Linked DNA regions of Fodinicola acaciae. The protein of the gene in region 1 interacts with the protein of each later gene in a pairwise test. Links are inferred from orthologs where the notes say so. Each region holds a gene or a part of one and is shown on either strand. Other genes may lie near its edges.

Evidence for each region. Proteins that work in one complex are often made in the same cells at the same time.
Region 2: the proteins of aceE (region 1) and nth interact in binary tests that used the Escherichia coli proteins (3 or more experiments, as listed by UniProt). The link is inferred for Fodinicola acaciae from one-to-one orthologs.

Annotation. Positions count from the first base shown.
Region 1 is NZ_WOTN01000001.1:2,655,272-2,658,645, forward strand. The notes cover bases 67-3,370. They hold aceE (pyruvate dehydrogenase (acetyl-transferring), homodimeric type), read left to right. Parts: upstream 67-395; coding sequence 396-3,170; downstream 3,171-3,370. Other genes in these bases: GNX95_RS12405 (secondary thiamine-phosphate synthase enzyme YjbQ), read right to left, coding at 67-285; GNX95_RS12415 (hypothetical protein), read left to right, coding at 3,322-3,370. In the rest of the region: more of GNX95_RS12405, read right to left, coding at 1-66; more of GNX95_RS12415, read left to right, coding at 3,371-3,374. UniProt on the Escherichia coli protein: Component of the pyruvate dehydrogenase (PDH) complex, that catalyzes the overall conversion of pyruvate to acetyl-CoA and CO(2).
Region 2 is NZ_WOTN01000004.1:170,199-173,247, reverse strand. Bases 53-3,031 are described here. They hold nth (endonuclease III), read left to right. Parts: upstream 53-1,191; coding sequence 1,192-1,872; downstream 1,873-3,031. Other genes in these bases: GNX95_RS36045 (NUDIX hydrolase), read left to right, coding at 2,402-3,031; GNX95_RS36050 (TlpA family protein disulfide reductase), read left to right, coding at 1,869-2,405; GNX95_RS36060 (Crp/Fnr family transcriptional regulator), read right to left, coding at 266-940; GNX95_RS36065 (serine/threonine-protein kinase), read left to right, coding at 53-226. Also shown: more of GNX95_RS36065, read left to right, coding at 1-52; more of GNX95_RS36045, read left to right, coding at 3,032-3,049. UniProt on the Escherichia coli protein: DNA repair enzyme that has both DNA N-glycosylase activity and AP-lyase activity. The DNA N-glycosylase activity releases various damaged pyrimidines from DNA by cleaving the N-glycosidic bond, leaving an AP (apurinic/apyrimidinic) site.

The DNA of each region.
Region 1 (3,374 bases):
GAACGGCGCGACGAACGCCGGTACGACGTGGTCGCGGCCGTGTCCCGGCGAACCGTGCCGGTGCCGCCACCTGTCGTCGGTCGGCAGCAGCGTGTCCAGCGCCGCCAGCAGGTCGTCGTCGCTGCCGGCGCCGGTCTCCAGCACGGCCACACCGGCGGTCGCGTGCGGCACGAAGACGTGCAACAACCCGTCGCCGAAGTCGCTGACGAACCGCTCGCAGCGGGTCGTCAGGTCGACGACGGCCTGCCGCGGTCCGGTGCGTACCGAAATGAGCGCGCTTTCCATGGCCACTAGGGTGCACCAACGAGGCTCACATATCCGGATGACACCCCAGCGGACCTAAGATGGACGTCAAGTCCACGCACTCGCGCAACCCGCGAGTGAGCAGGCCCTGAATCGAGAAGGACAACACCTTGACGTCCGTACCCGAGCGACCGCCGGTCATCATCGGCGGCCTCCCCAGCCAGCTGCCCGACATCGACCCGGAAGAGACCGCGGAGTGGATCGAGTCGCTCGACGCGGTGATCGACAACGCCGGCAAGACCCGGGCCCGATATCTGATGATGCGGCTGATGGAGCGTACGCGTGAGCGCCAGGTCGGCGTGCCGCTGCTGCGCAACACGGACTACATCAACACCATCCCGCCGGCGAAGGAGCCGTGGTTCCCCGGCGACGAGTACGTCGAGCGCCGCATCCGCGCGTACGTCCGGTGGAACGCCGCCATGCTGGTGCACCGCGCCCAGCGGCCCGGCATCGAGGTCGGCGGCCACATCTCCACGTACGCCTCCTCCGCGAGCCTTTACGAGGTCGGCTTCAACCACTTCTTCCGTGGCAAGGACCACCCCGGCGGCGGCGACCAGATCTTCTTCCAGGGCCACGCCTCCCCCGGCATGTACGCGCGCGCCTACCTGGAGGGCCGGCTGACCGAGGCCCAGCTGGACGGCTTCCGGCAGGAGCTCTCGCACACCGAGGGCGGCCTCCCGTCGTATCCGCATCCGCGGCTGATGCCGGACTTCTGGGAGTTTCCGACCGTGTCGATGGGGCTCGGCCCGATCAACGCGATCTACCAGGCCCGGTTCAACAAATACCTGCACGCCAGGGGCATCAGGGACACCAGCCAGCAGCACGTGTGGGCCTTCCTCGGCGACGGCGAGATGGACGAGCCGGAGTCGCTCGGCGAGATCGGCCTGGCCGCGCGCGAGGAGCTGGACAACCTCACCTTCGTGATCAACTGCAACCTGCAGCGCCTGGACGGCCCGGTACGCGGCAACGGCAAGATCATCCAGGAGCTGGAGTCGTTCTTCCGCGGCGCCGGCTGGAACGTGATCAAGGTGATCTGGGGCCGCGAGTGGGACCCGCTGCTGGCCGCCGACCGCGACGGCGCGCTGGTCAACGTCATGAACACCACGCCGGACGGTTCCTACCAGACCTACAAGGCCGAGTCCGGCGCGTTCGTCCGCGAGCACTTCTTCGGCCAGGACCCGCGCACCCGCAAGATGGTCGAGAACATGACCGACGAGGAGATCTGGAACCTCAAGCGCGGCGGCCACGACTACCGCAAGCTGTACGCGGCCTACAAGGCGGCCACCGAGCACCAGGGCCAGCCGACGGTCATCCTCGCCAAGACGATCAAGGGCTGGACGCTGGGCAGTCACTTCGAGGGCCGCAACGCCACCCACCAGATGAAGAAGCTGACCGTGGAGGACCTGAAGGGCTTCCGCGACCGGCTCTACCTGGACATCCCTGACTCGGCTCTGGACAAGTACCTGCCGCCGTACTATCACCCCGGCAAGGACAGCGACGAGTACGAGTACATGATGGAGCGCCGCAAGACCCTCGGTGGCTTCCTGCCGGACCGGCGGTCCAAGGGCAAGACGCTGATCCTGCCCGGCCCGGAGGCGTACAAGCAGCTGGAGAAGGGCTCCGGCAAGCAGAAGATCGCCACCACCATGGCCTTCGTGCGGCTGCTCAAGGACCTGATGCGCGACAAGGAGATCGGCGCGCGGTTCGTGCCGATCATCCCTGACGAGGCGCGCACATTCGGCATGGACTCGCTGTTCCCGACGGCCAAGATCTACTCGCCGCACGGCCAGGGCTACATCTCGGTCGACCGCGAGCTGATGCTGGCCTACAAGGAGTCGACCTCTGGCCAGATCCTGCACGAAGGCATCAACGAGGCCGGCTCGACCGCGTCGTTCACCGCCGCCGGCACGTCGTACGCGACGCACGGCGAGCCGATGATCCCGGTCTACATCTTCTACTCGATGTTCGGCTTCCAGCGCACCGGTGACGCCTTCTGGGCGGCCGCCGACCAGATGGCCCGCGGCTTCGTGCTCGGCGCGACCGCTGGCCGTACGACGCTCAACGGCGAGGGCCTGCAGCACGAGGACGGCCATTCGCTGCTGTTGGCGGCCACCAACCCGGCTGTCGTCGCGTACGACCCGGCGTGGGCCTTCGAGGTGTCGGTGATCGTCGAGGACGCGCTGCGGCGGATGTACGGCGACAAGCCGGAGGACATCTTCTACTACCTGACCGTCTACAACGAGCCGTACAACCAGCCGGCCTTCCCGACCGAGCTGGACCAGGAGCAGGTCCGGGAAGGCATCCGGCGCGGCATCTACCGGTATGCGAAGGCACCGGAGGTCGGCGATGACGCGCAGCCGGCGCAGATCCTCGCGTCCGGTGTGGCGATGCAGGCGGCGATGAAGGCGCAGCGGCTGCTCGCCGAGGAGTGGGGTGTGGCCGCCGACGTGTGGTCGGTGACCTCGTGGACCGAGCTGCGCCGCAACGCGGTGGCCGCCGAGCAGGCCGCGCTGCTGTCCAACGACCCGGCCCCGGTGACGCCGCACATCGCCGAGGCGCTGGCCGACGCGCACGGTCCGGTTGTGGCGGTCAGCGACTACATGCGCGCCGTGCCGGACCTGATCCGGCAGTGGGTCCCGAACGACTTCGTGTCGTTGGGGACCGACGGCTTCGGCCGCTCGGACACGCGGCCTGCGCTGCGCCGCTTCTTCCACGTGGACGCCGAGTCGATCGCGGTCGCGGCGCTGCGGCAGCTGGCCCGCTCCGGCGCGGTGTCCGCGGATGTCGTGAAGAACGCTCAGGAGAAATACCGGCTCGATGACGTATCGGCCGCGCCGCCCGCCGAAAACCCCGGCGGCGAGAGCTAGCGAATCACCGCGAGGGTGACGTTTTGCCGGTTTGGCCGTCAAAACGTCCGCCTCGCGGTGGCCGTGGATTTTCACGGCGCGATCGTGCAACCGATCGGGGCTGTGGACCCGTCCCTGAAGTGCTGCGGTTTCGGGGGAAGCGGGGTCCGCGATGGCGTACGGCGAGCTGGTGTCGACAGTGCCGGTGGACGCACCGGTCGTCAT
Region 2 (3,049 bases), on another replicon or contig:
CGGTGGCCGGCCCGGCGGCTATCCGGCGCCGCCGCCTCCGGTCGGCCCGCCGTCCCAGCCGTACTCGGTGACCGCGCATCCGGCGCCGCCGCCGCCGGCGCAGAGCGAGTCGTTCCTGGACAGGTTCAGCAACGGCCAGCTGATCCTGATCACCGCCGGCATCGTGGTCGCCGCCGGCATCATCGTCGGCGCGATCGTCACGGCCGTACTCATCGTCAACAACTGACCTGGCGTCCTCCGCATCCGGTTGCCCGGAACTGGACCGCTAGCGAGCGCGGCGGGCCAGCCGCTCGTGGTCGAGCAGCACGACGCTCTTGCCCTCCAGCCGCAGCCAGCCGCGGGAGGCGAAGTCGGCGAGCGCCTTGTTGACAGTCTCGCGGGACGCGCCGACCAGCTGCGCCAGCTCCTCCTGCGTGAGGTCGTGCGTGACGCGCAGCGTGTTGCCTTCGCGCGAGCCGAACCGCGCGGCCATCTGCAGCAGGTTCTTGGCGACCCGGCCGGGCACGTCGGTGAAGATCAGGTCGGCCAGCGCGTCGTTCGTACGCCGCAGCCGGCGGGCCAGTACGCGCAGCAGCTGCTCGGCGATCTCCGGCCGATTGGTGATCCACGGCCGCAACGCCTGCTGGCGCAGCCGCGCGATGCGCGCGTCGGTCACCGCGACCGCCGTACCGGTGCGCGGGCCCGGGTCGAACAGGGACAGCTCGCCGAACATGTCGCTCGGACCGAACACGGCGATCATGTTCTCCCGGCCGTCGGCGGCCCGGCGGCCGACCTTGACCTTGCCGGACTCCACGATGTAGAGACTGTCGCCGGGGTCCCCCTCGGAGAAGATGACCTGGCCGCGTGGCGCGTCGAGATGCTCCAGCTGAGCTGCCAGCGCCTCGGCCGCTTCCGGGTCAACCCCCTGGAACAGACCCGCCCGCGCGAGCACTTCCTCCATGTCCGCACCTCCGCGTGCTGTGAACGATCATCGAGAGACCGCGCCGTGAGTCTAGGGCTCTTTCCGCCGGCATGTGCGGTTAGGCACGCTCCGGCGGGTGGAATGTGGCCACTTGAGCCTATGTCGTCGGCCACCCCCGGCCCGGCATTCTGTCGTATCCCCGCCGTAGGCTCTGCAAGGTGACTGGTGTCGTCAGCCCCGCCAAAACCAAGCCGGAGTCGGCGCTGGCGCTCACCCGCCGGGCCCGCAAGATGCACAAGATCCTCGCTGAGACGCATCCCGACGCGCACTGTGAGCTGGACTTTCGCACGCCGCTGGAGCTGGCGGTGGCGACCATCCTGTCCGCGCAATGCACCGACAAGCGGGTCAACGAGACGACCCCGGCGCTGTTCGAGCGCTATCGGTCGGCCGCCGACTACGCCGGCGCCGACCGGGTCGAGCTGGAGGAGATGATCCGGCCGACCGGTTTCTACCGCAACAAGACCTCCTCGCTGATCAAGCTCGGCCAGGCGCTGGTGGAGAGGTACGACGGACAGGTGCCGGGCCGGCTGGCCGACCTGGTCACCCTGCCGGGCGTCGGCCGCAAGACCGCCAACGTCATCCTCGGCAACGCCTTCGACGTGCCGGGCATCACCGTCGACACGCACTTCGGCCGGCTGGTCCGCCGGTTCGGCTGGACCGCCGAGGAGGACCCGGTCAAGGTCGAGCACCTCGTCGGCGAGCTGATCCCGCGCAAGGACTGGACGATGCTGTCGCACCGGGTGATCTTCCACGGCCGCCGGGTCTGCCACGCGCGCAAGCCGGCCTGTGGCGCCTGCACCCTGGCGTCGCTGTGTCCGTCGTACGGCACCGGTCCGACCGCGTACGCCGACGCCGTCAAGCTGCTCAAAGGCCCGCGCGTCGAGGAACTGGCGGCGATGGTCAAGCCATGAGGTGGCTGGCGGCCATGCTCGCCGTGGCCGTGGTGGCCGGTTGCGCCGCTGCGCCCGTGCCGTTCCAAGGCTCCGGCTTCGCCGCGTGTCCGCGGCCGGCCGCCGGGGGGAAGCTGCCGGCGGTCACCGTGACCTGCATGGACGGCAGCGGACAGACGGTCAGCCTGGACCGGCTCACCGGCCGGCCGATGGTCGTCAACCTGTGGGCCTCCTGGTGCGCACCGTGCGGCCAGGAGATGCCGGCGTTCCAACGGCTGCACAGCAAGGCGCGCGACAATCTCGTCGTGCTCGGTGTGGCGACGAAAGACGACCCGACGAGGTCGGTGCAGGCGGCTCAGGACGTCGGCATCCGGTTCGCGAACGTCTTCGACCCCAACGCCGCGGTGGAACGCGGCCTGGGTCGCGCCAACCTGCCGGTCACCGTCTTCGTCGACGCCAAAGGCGCCGTGACCTACCTGTACGCCGGTCCGGTGCTGACCGACAAAGCGCTGGCTGACCTGGTCAAACGGTATCTCGGCGTGGTCGTCGGATGAGCCAACCAGCGGAGCCGCCGGACTGGATGCGAAAGCTCGCCGACGCGGTCGGCGAGGGCCTGGAGGGGCCGCTCAGCAACTATCGGCGCGTGACGGCCGCGGTTGGCCGTACGGCCGCCGTGTTGATGCTCTTCGGCGAGAACGCGCCGGACGCCAACGGCGACGGGGTCGTACCAGGTCCGGACCTGTTGCTCCTGCAGCGGGCCGATACGCTGCGCAACCACGCCGGCCAGCCGGCGTTTCCGGGTGGTGCCGCCGATCCCGGCGACCGCGACCTGGCGCACACCGCGCTCCGTGAGGCGTACGAGGAGACCGGCCTGGACACCACGACCGTACGGGTGCTGGGTCAGCTCCGGCCACTGCCGGTGCCGGTGTCGAAGTTCCTGGTCACGCCGGTGCTGGCGTGGTGGCAGCGGCCGCATCCGGTGGCGCCGGTGCACGCCGCAGAGGTCGCCACGGTGACCCGCGTACCGGTGTCGGAGCTGGCCGACCCGGCCAACCGCGTGATGGTCCGCCATCCGTCCGGCTACCAGGGGCCGGGCTTCCAGGTGCGCGGCATGCTGGTGTGGGGGTTCACCGGGTTTCTGGTGGCCGCGCTGCTGGATCTGGGCGGTTGGACCGTACCGTGGCACGCCGAGCGGGTC